4 regions of the Alkalihalophilus pseudofirmus genome follow, and region 3 is predicted to be linked to each of the others. Evidence: riboswitches for the same ligand, from Rfam matches in the RefSeq annotation. Region 3 holds a riboswitch; each other region holds the start of a gene.
What was found. Region 3 has a riboswitch for cobalamin ahead of PQ478_RS15040 ((2Fe-2S) ferredoxin domain-containing protein). Riboswitches for the same ligand answer to the same signal wherever they lie in the genome.
Positions count from the first base shown of each region.

Region 1 (3,150 bases), 250 kb from region 3:
GAAAAGCAAAATGAATATGGTAGAGATAAATACACTAATCACAACTACAAGCAGATTAAAATAAGCCATGTCAACTACCGCACCCATATAAGAGGCTTCAGGAACGGCTAAGGCAAAGATTCCGCCGATTTCATTTATTGTCTGAAATGAAATCGAATACTTGGATCCATCTATTTCTACATGGATGACTCCTTGATCTCTTTGTTCCATTTTGCTTATCGCTTCAACAGGGATAGGCGGCAAAGTATCTTGACTTACTTGAAACGGGACAGCTTCTTGATTAATGACAGAAAAGAATTCGGCACTAATCCCGTCTTCTTCAAGTTTATCTTGCTGTGATCTAATATTTGATTCTAGCTGTTGCATAAAATACTCTTCATCACTCACATAGAGGAACTGAAGGTTTTGAGCAATCACTTCCATAAGATCTACTTCCCGCATCAGTCTGTTTTCAATGGAGTTGACTGTCATCTCTTTTGCTTTTAAATAAGAAGTAAATCCTCCTATTGATAATGAGACTGCTAGCAGCATAACAAATAAAAAAAGTAATCTGCTCTTCATGGAGAACTTCTCTAAAAACTTGCTGTTTTGCCTTGTTGTCTCAGTTTTTTGTTTGTTCGAACCACTCTTTTTCTTCTTTAACCGATTCCTAAACACAACCAAACCCCCACCTAAACTAAGTCTTTTATACCAGATAAATTATACCAATGTATTATTAAGTGATTGTAAAGACTGGGTAAATATAGCATATAGTATTATTGGATGTGACTAATATCAGGGTAGAGATTTCTTTTAGAAAATTCTTGATTAATAAAATAATCTAAGTTAGGATATAGTCTAAGTATTTGATTAATTTAATTTTATAAGTACATGCAAGAGGTGGTTTAGAGTTTGCCTTCTAAACCTTAAAAGGGAAGTCCGGTGAGAATCCGGCACGGTCGCGCCACTGTAAGAGCGAGCTGCTTATCATTGCCACTATTCATCATTTAGTGATCTTAGCTAAGTTGAATGGGAAGGGATAAGCAAGCGATGAACTTGAGTCAGGAGACCTGCCTTTTGTACGCACTAGTACCTACGCGTTTATTAGGGAGGAGTGATCGATATGTTTTGGCCGATGGTTTATGATCATCCAGGTTAAGTCTATGTATGTGATCTCTCTTTCAATGATGAAAGAGAGTTTTTTTATTTGCTGAGTTAACCACAACAATAGAGACGACAATCTGGAGGGATTTAAAGATGAATATAGTGACATCAAACACAGGCTATCCACGCATTGGGGAAAATAGAGAATGGAAACAAGTATTAGAAAAGTATTGGACAAAGAAAATAACGAGAGTGGCATTTGAACTTGAAATGAAGCAGCTTCGTATCGACTATTTAAAGAAACAGCGAAGTAAAGGCATTGATCTTATTCCGATTGGCGATTTCAGCTACTATGATCAAGTTCTAGATACAGCTGTAATGTTCGGGCTTATCCCCGAGAGGTTTCAATCGATGGAAGAAGCTTCCCTGGAACAATATTTTGCAATTGCCCGCGGAACAGATGAACATGTTGCTTCTGAAATGACTAAATGGTTTAACACAAACTACCACTATATTGTTCCAGAATTACAAGGCGCAGCACCAAAACTAACACATAACAGACTGTTAGATTTATTTAATGAAGCAAAATATGAGCTGGGCATTAAAGGGAAACCAGTCATCTTAGGTCCGGTTACATTGATTGCCTTATCAAAAGGATACGCGAACAGTGAATTTAAAGACAAGGTAGCTGAACTTATTCCTCACTACATCAAAGCGTTCCAAGAATTAGCCGATGCGGGCGCCGAATGGATCCAAATTGATGAACCGATTCTTGTTCAAGATATCGACCATCCTACGATCGAGGTTTTTCAAGAAGTTTATAGTCGCTTTAATGAGAAGCTGCCAGAGATAAAACTGCTTTTACAGACCTATTACGGCTCGGTTGAACGCTATGAAGAAGTGATTCAATTACCTGTAGATGCTATCGGACTTGATTTCGTCCACGACAAAGGAGCCAACCTAGAGAAATTAAGATCATCTGGGTTTCCTAGTGATAAGCTGTTGGCATGCGGAGTCATTGATGGCCGCAGCATTTGGAAAAGCAACCTGTTAGATAAACAAGATCAAGCAGCAAAAATTACATCCTACATCCAGCCAAGTCAATTGATCATTCAGCCTTCATGCTCATTGCTCCATGTACCTGTTACGACGGCTAATGAGAAGTCGCTGCCAGAGCAATTAGTTGACGCTCTTGCCTTTGCTGATGAAAAGCTAAAGGAAGTAGTCTTGCTTAGTGAAGCACTCAAATCTCCTGAGAAGAAAGATGAACTCCGAGCTTACAGTTATGCTATCTCTGAGTTTCATAAAGATACAGGCAGAGTTCATACAGATGTGCAAAGAAAGCTTTCTCAATTAAACGAATTAACAGCAACAAGAACTTCTTTTGATGTAAGAAAAGAACAACAGAAGAAAAAGTGGCAGCTTCCTCCCCTGCCTACTACAACCATCGGAAGCTTTCCACAAACGAAAGAAGTAAGAGCTGCCCGCTTAAAGTTTAAAAAAGGCTCTTTGTCTGAGGCCGATTATGAAACATTTATTCAAGAAGAAATCCAAAAGTGGGTAAACATTCAAGAAGAAATTCAGCTCGATGTTTTTGTTCACGGGGAATTTGAACGTACAGATATGGTCGAATTTTTCGGTCAACGCTTAAATGGGATGGAAGTCACTACAAACGGCTGGGTGCAATCTTACGGTTCTCGTTGTGTTAAGCCACCTATTATTGCGGCCGATATCTCTTTTGACCAACCGATGACATTAAAGGAAACTCTGTATGCGAAGTCATTGACTACAAAACCAATGAAAGGGATGCTGACCGGACCCGTTACGATTTTAAATTGGTCGTTTGAGCGAGATGACATATCACTTAGAGAAATGCTTAATCAGCTTGCCTTAGCCATCCAGGAAGAAATTCGTCAGCTAGAGGCAAATGGTATTGAAATGATCCAAGTAGATGAGCCTGCACTGCGTGAGGGACTGCCGCTCAAAGAAGATGATAGAGCTGATTATTTAGCAAATGCTACTTATGCATTTAGGCTCGCAACAAGCAGCGTAGAGCCTACGACTCAA
Region 1 covers NZ_CP117835.1:3,070,209-3,073,358, forward strand. The annotation lists gene PQ478_RS16385 (methyl-accepting chemotaxis protein) at 1-657, opposite strand, end outside; cobalamin riboswitch at 861-1,071, shown strand; gene metE (5-methyltetrahydropteroyltriglutamate--homocysteine S-methyltransferase) at 1,237-3,150, shown strand, end outside.
Region 1: linked by a shared signal. The riboswitch ahead of metE (5-methyltetrahydropteroyltriglutamate--homocysteine S-methyltransferase) and the one ahead of PQ478_RS15040 ((2Fe-2S) ferredoxin domain-containing protein) in region 3 are both predicted to bind cobalamin.

Region 2 (3,150 bases), 1.7 Mb from region 3:
GTTCGTTTACTAAAACGTTTAATCTAAATGAACAAGAAATGCTAGAGCCTGTTCATTCCTATAAGAGTTTGCATGAGTTGTTCATCCGGAGGTTAAAGCCAGAGAGCAGACCGATTAATCAGCTAGAAGATATTCTCGTTAGTCCGGTTGATGGCATTTTGGCTGAGCAGCATATCCTAGCACCTGGTGTCACGTTTCATGTGAAAGGGCAAGATTATACTTTAGAAGAAATGTTAGGGTCTAGTGAAGCGGCAGGGAAATATGATGGCGGCGTAGTAATGGTACTTTATTTAAGCCCTAGTCATTATCACCGCATCCATAGCCCGGCAGATGCTGAAATCACAAAGCAATGGACGTTAGGCGGGCGATCTTACCCTGTGAACAATTGGGGGCTTCTCTACGGAAGAAGGCCGCTTTCAAGAAACTATCGAGTCATAACAGAGCTAAACGTTTCCGGCAAACAGTTAGCTGTTGTAAAAGTAGGAGCGATGAATGTTAACACGATTGAGCTTACTCACAAGAACTCAACCTTATCCCGAGGTGAAGAGATGGGGTACTTTTCCTTTGGCTCAACCGTTGTTTTAGTTGGGGAAAAAGGTTTGATGGAGCTTGCCGACAAGCAGACGCCAGCAGACGTACTAATGGGCCAAAAGCTGACCAATCGAGTTAATTAAACGTTTGTTTAACGGCATTTAGCATGTAATGATCCTCTACTTCAATAGTGGGCATGACAAGCCAGATTTTACAGATACGACAAGTAAGGATATAGGCTAGTCCCTCCTGGCATTATTTGTTTACCTCCGCTGAAGGCGCACGCTTTCCGCGGGCGGCCCGGGAGCTCAGCAGCTCACCGCGGAAAGCGAAGCATATTTCAGCAGCGGCGAGCCCGCTATACGCCATGTTTAAAGCATTTCAAGCTTTGAAGCTATACAATACTCCGATAACATACGCTTATTTTCCAGTTCTATTTATATGTGAATCATTCCCCCAATCTCCTAACCACCTGACCACCCAGCCGCCTAACACCTACAAAAATATAATCCTTGCATTCTACCCCTGATATCGTTTAATCTATCAATATATCGTATTAGTAATCATAACTAACAACTATATATTGTTTTTGTGGAATGTTGGTGCTGCTAGGCAGCTTAATAGGGAATCTGGTGAAAATCCAGAACTGTCCCCGCAACTGTAAGTGTGGATGAAATGAGACAACCACTGTATAAGAGAGCTGAAAGGTGCTTATACGGGAAGGCTCAGAGTAAAGAGAAGCACAAGTCAGGAGACCTGCCATCATTTCTCAGTCAGCTATCTTCGGGGGATGAGAAGTGAGACGGCAGCGGCTAGATTTGTGCGTTTTTGCAAGGTGCATTCTAGCTCGATTAAGGTATGCAAATGACCAAGTCCGTTTTACGCTCTATTTCTCAAACCTGAGAGATAGGGCGTTTTTTATTTGCAAATGAAATGTACATAGCTGAATGAAGGAGTGTGGGACAAATGAAGATAAACGTAAAAGAGAAAAAAGATAACCCGCTAGATGTGCAGGTAGATCTTGATTGGTTAGAGCAAACGTCGCATCTAACATGGGAAAAACGTGCAGCACATGCTTTAAATGAACTATCTGTGGAGGAGCCGCATTGGACTTATGTGGCAGCTGCTTGTTATATCAACCATTTGAGAGAACAAATAGCAGCACAACGAGGGGTAGAACCAAGAGTGCTTAGTGCAAGTTTTCCGGAGTATCTTAAAACGCAGATTGAAAAGGGAATCTATGATGAAAGATTAGGCTCGTATTCAACGGAAGAATTATACGAACTCGCATTAACGCTTGAACCGGCAAGAGATCAAAAGTTTACGTATATAGGCATTAAAACATTAGCAGACCGCTACCTGGCAAAGGCCTTTAATGATCAAATCGTAGAGCTGCCGCAAGAGCGCTGGATGGTTATAGCAATGACTCTAATGTCAGAAGAGAATAGAGGGTCCCGGCTTGAATTGGTAAAGGAAGCCTATTGGGCGCTCTCACATTTATATATGACAGTCGCTACACCGACAATGAGTAATGCCGGCAAAGCGGGAGGCCAGCTCTCAAGCTGCTTTATCGATACGGTGGAAGACGATCTAAGGTCGATTTTCGATAGCTGTACCGATGCGGCAACTGTGAGTAAGAACGGCGGCGGGCTTGGTATGTATTTAGGGAAGATTCGTGCAAGAGGTTCATCGATTCGTGGATTTAAAAATGTTTCCTCAGGCGTTATTCCTTGGATGAAGCAGCTAAATAACGTAGCTGTCAGCGTAGACCAGCTTGGCCAGAGGCAAGGCGCTATAGCGGTATACCTGGATGTTTGGCATAAAGATATCTTTGCTTTTCTCGATGCGAAATTAAATAACGGGGACGAGCGTCAAAGAACTCATGATCTCTTTACAGCTGTATCTTTGCCAGATCTATTTATGGAGGCTGTTGAGAAGAGAGATACTTGGTATTTGTTTGACCCCCATGAAGTTCGGATGAAAATGGGATTCTCTCTTGAAGATTTTTATGATGAGAAAAAAGGAAATGGAGAGTTCCGTAAAAGGTACGAGCAATGTGCAGCGAATGATGAACTGTCGCGTACAGAAATTCCAGCGATCGAAGTTATGAAACGAATTATGCTCTCTCAGCTTGAAACAGGAAGCCCGTTTATGTTCTACAGGGATACAGCAAACAGGCTGAATCCAAACAAGCATAAAGGAATGATTTACGGCTCTAATTTGTGTACTGAAATTATGCAGAATATGAGTGCGACAACCGTTGTGGAAGAAACACTTGAGGACGATACGATTTCGATTAAGAAGCAGCCGGGAGATTATGTGGTCTGTAATTTAAGCTCATTGTCGCTGGCTCAAGTATTTTCAGATGATGTGGTAGAAAGGGTCGTGAAGATTCAAGTAAGGATGCTAGATAATGTGATTGATCAAAATTCAATCGGCGTAAAACAAGCAGAGAAAACGAACAAACTGTACAGAGCGATCGGCCTTGGTACGTACGGATGGCATCATCACTTGGCGAAGCGAGGGATCGCTTGGGAGAGTGAGGAATCTGTTAAGGAAGTGGAGCGTGTATATGAGCGGATTAATCAAGCGGCGATTAAAGCTAGTGCAGAATTAGCG
Region 2 covers NZ_CP117835.1:393,578-396,727, forward strand. The annotation lists gene PQ478_RS02105 (phosphatidylserine decarboxylase) at 1-674, shown strand, start outside; cobalamin riboswitch at 1,115-1,309, shown strand; gene PQ478_RS02110 (ribonucleoside-diphosphate reductase subunit alpha) at 1,498-3,150, shown strand, end outside.
Region 2: linked by a shared signal. The riboswitch ahead of PQ478_RS02110 (ribonucleoside-diphosphate reductase subunit alpha) and the one ahead of PQ478_RS15040 ((2Fe-2S) ferredoxin domain-containing protein) in region 3 are both predicted to bind cobalamin.

Region 3 (3,150 bases):
ATCGCAAGTTCAAACACCGAAACAACAGGATTGTAGATCTCATTCTTTTTTTGTCCCTCGTTTGCTCGTGCGCCCGCATTTTCACCTGCTACTAAACTCAAAGCTTCTAAGGCTAAATCTAAAGATGTTTCCTTAGGTTCTGAGACTTTTGCGGCCGGTGCCGCTTCAGCTTTTCGTGTTTGACTTTTTTTCTGGATTTGTTCGTCTTCTTTTTTTCCTTGATGAAGTGCCCATGGCTCATTTTCATGCCTGAGTCGTTCATGAGGTTTTAATCGTTGCTCCGTTTTATCTAAGGTATACTTTCTTTGATAACCTCTTGGAGTAATTAATTTGTTATCGTAAAGGAATGTCGAGGAATTTCCTATTACAACGGTTGTGAGCATACCAATATCATGATCGAGCATGTTCTGAAGATCCGTAATAACAATATGCTGCCTTTCACGGTAAGCACTCTTCACTAATCCAACAGGTGTATTAGGAGAACGATAGCTAAGTAAAATTCTCTGTGCTTCTTGAATCTGTCTTGTCCTCCGTCCACTTTTAGGGTTATATAAACTAATGACAAAGTCTGCTTGTGCAGCAGCCTCTATTCTTTTTTCAATTAACTTCCACGGAGTTAAATGATCACTTAAGCTGATCGTACATGCATCATGCATGATCGGTGCCCCTAGTAGTGAAGCACATGAATTACTAGCAGATACACCAGGAACCACCTCTACACTTACTCCAGTCTCTTCTGTCCATCCTTTTTCAATTAAGACTTCATAAACAAGGCCAGCCATTCCATAAACACCAGCGTCTCCACTCGATATAACAGCCACTGTTTTTCCTTCTTCAGCGAGCTTTACCGCAGCTTGTGCACGACTCACTTCTTCTGACATCCCAGTACTTATAATCTCTTGATCTGTTAATAAATCACTAATCAGATCTACATAGGTTTTATATCCAATTATGCAATGACTTTCTTGTATGGCTGTTAATGCTCTGTTTGTCATGTGCTCAAAACTGCCAGGACCAAACCCTATAACTAATAACTTCCCAAGCATTATCACACCTCCTGAGTTGATTACCTCTCCTTGATCCAGGCTATAATGTAAGCCGTTTCAATTAGACTTTCGCTTGTTTCTTTTCACCTTTTTCAATGCCTTTAATTCGTTTATCAGTATTTATTGCTTTAAACTCCTCATTATTAAAGCTGTAGATAAGAGAGTCTCCTAATTCAATGGTGGGATCAACATGGCTTTTTATGATGGACCTTCCTTTTTCCGGAGAGTCCACTTCATACCAATTCCCTTCAGGATAGACGACCACAACGCACACATCTTTACAACGACCGTTACATCTAGTTCTTGACGTATGAATCTTATCATCAAGTTCTAACTCATTAATTTCATCACGGATTGCAACGGTGATCTCTTCCCCGTCTTTACGCATACAGCTTGATCCATTACAGATTAATACATGTTTTTGTGTACCATTTAAATTCCAAGTAGTCATCCACTCACTCCTTTTTCAAAATAAAAAAAGCACCCCTAGGTAGAGGTGCATAAAATGCCATACAAAAAAAAGACAGCATTTACTACACTTCTCTACCTATAAACCCGTAGGTATTGAAGAAGAAAAACAAGGCAGGTCTCCTGACTTAGGTTCATCATTTCGTTGTGTCTTCCCGATTAATCAGTGACTTCATACAACGAAACTTCCCATTACAGTGGCGGGACCGTGACGGATTTACACCGTACTTCCCTTTTAAGCATAACGAGCTGTTATACACCTTGCTTTACATATAAAATTAACCACAAAAAAAACCGTAGCTTCATATTGGAAGATAGGTTAGTGGGCATGTCAAATATAGAGATTAATGATAGATCTCACATATGAACATCCCTCGTCCTCCCTCCGAAGACTGGATACATTGAATTAAAAGCAGGTTTCCTAGCTTGTGTTGTTCAGCTTACTCATGTCCCTTCCCAGATAGTATCTAGTGGCACGACATTTTCATCAACACATACAGTAGCGGGGGCTGCATCAGATTTCAACTGATTTCCCTATTATCCCGTAACTAATTTAGGGCACTTTTAATATACTGTCTATTAAACTATGTTTTAATAACAATAGCAACAATTATTTTACCAGTTGGTATATTCGGAAAAGTCTATCTATTTCATCACAAAAGAGCACACCCTTTTAATACTGTTCTCTCACAAGCATTAAATTGGGATCGAACCAGTGACCTCCACCCTTTCAAGTGGCGCACTCCAAACTGAGCTGACCGACCAAGATATGTAGTAACTTGCGGAAGGTCGGACTTAAGTTTTTTAATTCTCACTTTTGCTCTAGTACCCACTTGAGGTTCAAGTATAGTCCATCCGCTAGCTTTGCGCTTCGTTCTTATTTTGATTTTAAACACTCTAATTATGGACCAGCCTTACTTCTTAGGTAGTATTAACGAACTAGTTACTCCTCGCTTTCTTCTGAAGCGAGAGTTTGTAAGATTGGTTTAACTGCAGCTTCAAATGCTGTTGGCTCGTATCCAGCACTCGCCACAAATACTGCTGCCCCAAAAATGTTTTTACCACTCACTTCATTAAGTACCGTTTCAACATCATGGATAATCCGATGAGAATATAACAAGTGTTCTACCTCATGTGATTCAGTCGCATATCTTGTAATAGCCACAAAAGTTTCTAGGTCTTTACGTAGTAATTCATGCTGAACATGAGGAATTACTTTTTCAATTAGATTTGCTTGGTCCAATAAGTTTGATTCAATTTTATTAAAGTTATCAATATGAGCTCCGTCACCACTTTCACGATAGGTGTCAAGCTGCCCATGCCCTGTTATCCCATTTAAGACTCCATGGACTGTTTGAATTGTTTCCCGAATTTCAAGTGGATCCATCCCATCATTAAAGATTTCTTCAGAGGGTTCTTCTACGACCTCTTCTTCTAATGCCCCAACATCTTCATCATCTTCTTGTACCTCTATTTCTATTTCCTCTTCACTTCCACTAACAACCTGAATCTCGTTGTCTCCTCCAAATAATGAATAAATTCCAATCCCTGCTATAACGATCACTACGGATCCAATTGAAATGATTGTTGATTTCTTCAATATGAACCTCCCCCAAATATCTAATTTATTGATGCA
Region 3 covers NZ_CP117835.1:2,820,602-2,823,751, forward strand. The annotation lists gene cobJ (precorrin-3B C(17)-methyltransferase) at 1-1,046, opposite strand, end outside; gene PQ478_RS15040 ((2Fe-2S) ferredoxin domain-containing protein) at 1,108-1,497, opposite strand; cobalamin riboswitch at 1,611-1,793, opposite strand; cobalamin riboswitch at 1,909-2,095, opposite strand; gene PQ478_RS15045 (hypothetical protein) at 2,458-3,114, opposite strand.

Region 4 (3,150 bases), 1.4 Mb from region 3:
TTAATCGTAGAAGGGAAAATTTACGAAGATATCTTAATCTATTTAGGTTTAAATCGGCAATGGTTAATTGCTGAATTACAAAAAAGTCGGGTTGCTCAAGTAAATCGCGTCTTCTTCGCTTCCATTAATGATGACCAAGAACTTCACGTATCCTTAAACAATGAACAGCAGCAAATGCCGACTATTTACAACTAATTGAGGGTCCGTTTCAAACTCGTTACTTTCTAATGTTCTTCACAAGAGTAACTCAAATACAAAGCAATTTGCTTCACAGTAGAACAATAGCATTTAAAGAAAAATGAATTTATTATCACACTAAGTAAGGAAACCTTATGATAAAAAAAGCGGTGAGACCCTGCATTACTATAGTAATGCGGAGTCTCACCAGCCCTTCTAAGGAACAAAGGTGTATGTCAGTCAACATATTAAAATGAGTCGTTATGTTCGAAAGACTCGTTATGAAAACATTTTTATTGTTATTTTGAAGTTGGCATCTCAAGAGCAAGTTTTGCTTTTTCTAGGTCATGACTGACTTGCTCGTCAACATCATAAGCATGATACATTTCCTGCTCAATCATATAGGTAGCCACCTCATGATGTAATTGGATCGTTTCATCTAGTTGTTTCTTTAAAATTTTATGGATCTCAGGGCTTGCTGTTTCCGTAATCGCTACTGCATAGCTCCTTACAGCTGCTTTTGCAGTTACTAGAAGATCTGTTGCAATGACCTCATCATTAATTAAATCTTTATTATTGATTTTATCAAGAATACTAGACATAAGCTTATTCTCCTTTCTCTACTTTTTCTAAAATAGTACGCAATTCTTTAACAGCCTCTTGAGATGCAGCGGCATCTTTTTGTAGCAATTGTTTTAGTTTCTTGTCAGAAGCCAGCCCTTGCATCATTGAGGATTTTGCAGCACTAGCTGATTTAATTGTCAGCATTTCATGAACTTCTAACACTTCATGAGCTGCGTAGTTTGTTTTTGCCATCATTGTTGCCTCCTTGTTGTTTTAGAATGTAATGTATGAATTCCACTGTTTTATAAAATAAAACCTATTAATTTTTTATTGATAGACAAAATGTTTAAAAAATAGTGTCGAATACGTGGTGATCATGTATAATAAAGATACTTATTAACAATCTCATATAGCACATCTAGGTCACTTTGTTATAGAAGTGATAATAGGGAAGTTGGTGTAAATCCAACGCGGTCCCGCCACTGTAAATGCTTGATTGCCTGCACATCCACTGTCAATTTGATGGGAAGGGGAAGTAATCGATAAGCATGAGTCAGGAGACCTGCCTAGGTGTTTCGTGTGAAACCTTCGAGGAAAAGGGGAAGCGGTCTAAAACGACTCTATTTTATCTCATTTCAAAAATGGAGTAAGATTAGTACTACTTTAATGTGTAAGCACTCCTCGGCATGGAGTGCTTTTTTGTGTATATGCCGCCTAATTCAACAATATGTTCCACAGAAGAGCTAGAGAGAGAAAATAAGTAATACTACATATTTAGGAGAGGATTTTATGTTGAAAAAGTGGTATGCAATTCTTGCCGCACTTATGCTTGCTTTTGTTTTAACTGCTTGTGGGGAGACAACAGATACAGAGGAGAGTACTGAGCCTGTTGATACAGAAGAAGCAGGTGAAGAAAATGTTGAGAGTGAGAGTGGAGAAACGGGAGATTTTCCTAGAACTGTAACTGATGCTTTGGGAGAAGAGGTTGTTATTGAAGAGAAGCCTGAGAAAATTGTTTCCCTCATTCCTAGTATTACTGAGACATTGTTTAAAATTGAGCAAGGAGAATATGTGGTAGGTCGTACAGATTGGGACAACTATCCTGAAGAAGTCTTAGATATTGAGAGCGTAGGAGATATGAACTTTGATGTCGAGCGTGTCCTATCCCTTAGTCCTGATCTTGTTTTATCCCATGAATCAAATGCACATAGTTCAACTGAAGGATTAGATCAAATCCGTGCTGCTGGTATTCCGGTAGTTGTCATTAACGATGCCAGTTCCATTGATGCCGTATATGAGGCTATCACAATGATTGGAGAAGCATCTGGCGGAGATCAAGAAGCAGCTTCTACCATCGAAGAGATGAAAGAACGTTTTGCAGCTATTGAAGAAAAAGCTTCAGAAATTAGTGAGGAAGACCAGGTAGATGTATGGGTTGAAGTGTCAGATGAGTTATATACAGCTGGAAGCGAAACGTTTATTGATGAAATGCTTACTCTAATTCGTGCTAATAATATTGCTGATACGGAGCAGGGTTGGCCGCAATTTACTGAAGAGGAAGTAGTCACTTTGAATCCACAAGTGATTATTACAACTTACGGGTATTACGTTGAAAATGCTGATGAGAAAATTAAAGAACGTGCCGCTTGGCAAGATGTAGATGCCGTTAAAAATGAGCGTATTTATGATGTGCAATCTGATGAAGTCACAAGGTCAGGTCCGCGTCTTGTAAAAGGAGTAGAGGAACTTGCGTCAGTCATTTATCCAGAGGTATTTGGCGAATAATCACTTTATTGCCTATACAGCAGTACTAATATTTTGTTTTACAGCGTTTATCATAAGCATCGGAAAGGGAAGTGTTGAACTTCCCTTTTCTACCGTTATACACATCGTTTTACAAGAAGGATTACATATACCGCTCAATGCAGTCCTAGATCCTATGCATGTGAATATCGTGATGGAAATCAGGCTTCCGAGGACGCTGCTTGCTATGATGGTCGGCGCTTGTTTAGCCGTTGCTGGAGCAGCCTTTCAAGGTTTTCTTAAAAATCCCCTTGCTGATCCTTATACATTAGGGGTTTCATCAGGGGCTGCAGTTGGTGCGGTGGTCGTATTATTTTTTGGCATCAGCTTGCCGATTATTGGTCAGTTCACATTACCTTTTGTCAGTATTATTTCAGGCTTTTTGACTCTATTTTTAGTTATAGGGTTTGCTAGAATCGTTCAGCGTTCGATGTCGGCTGAGACGATTATTTTAGCAGGAATTATTTTCAGCTCGTTTTTAGGCGCATTTATCTCCTTGATGATTTCATTAACAGGTGATGAGCTGCGGCAGATTATTAATTGGCTGATGGGCAGTGTGGCTATGCGAGGATGGCCCTATGTATACATGATTGTTCCTTGTTTTCT
Region 4 covers NZ_CP117835.1:1,408,750-1,411,899, forward strand. The annotation lists gene PQ478_RS07300 (DUF421 domain-containing protein) at 1-195, shown strand, start outside; gene PQ478_RS07305 (spore coat protein) at 477-779, opposite strand; gene PQ478_RS07310 (hypothetical protein) at 784-996, opposite strand; cobalamin riboswitch at 1,145-1,325, shown strand; gene PQ478_RS07315 (ABC transporter substrate-binding protein) at 1,531-2,526, shown strand; gene PQ478_RS07320 (FecCD family ABC transporter permease) at 2,489-3,150, shown strand, end outside.
Region 4: linked by a shared signal. The riboswitch ahead of PQ478_RS07315 (ABC transporter substrate-binding protein) and the one ahead of PQ478_RS15040 ((2Fe-2S) ferredoxin domain-containing protein) in region 3 are both predicted to bind cobalamin.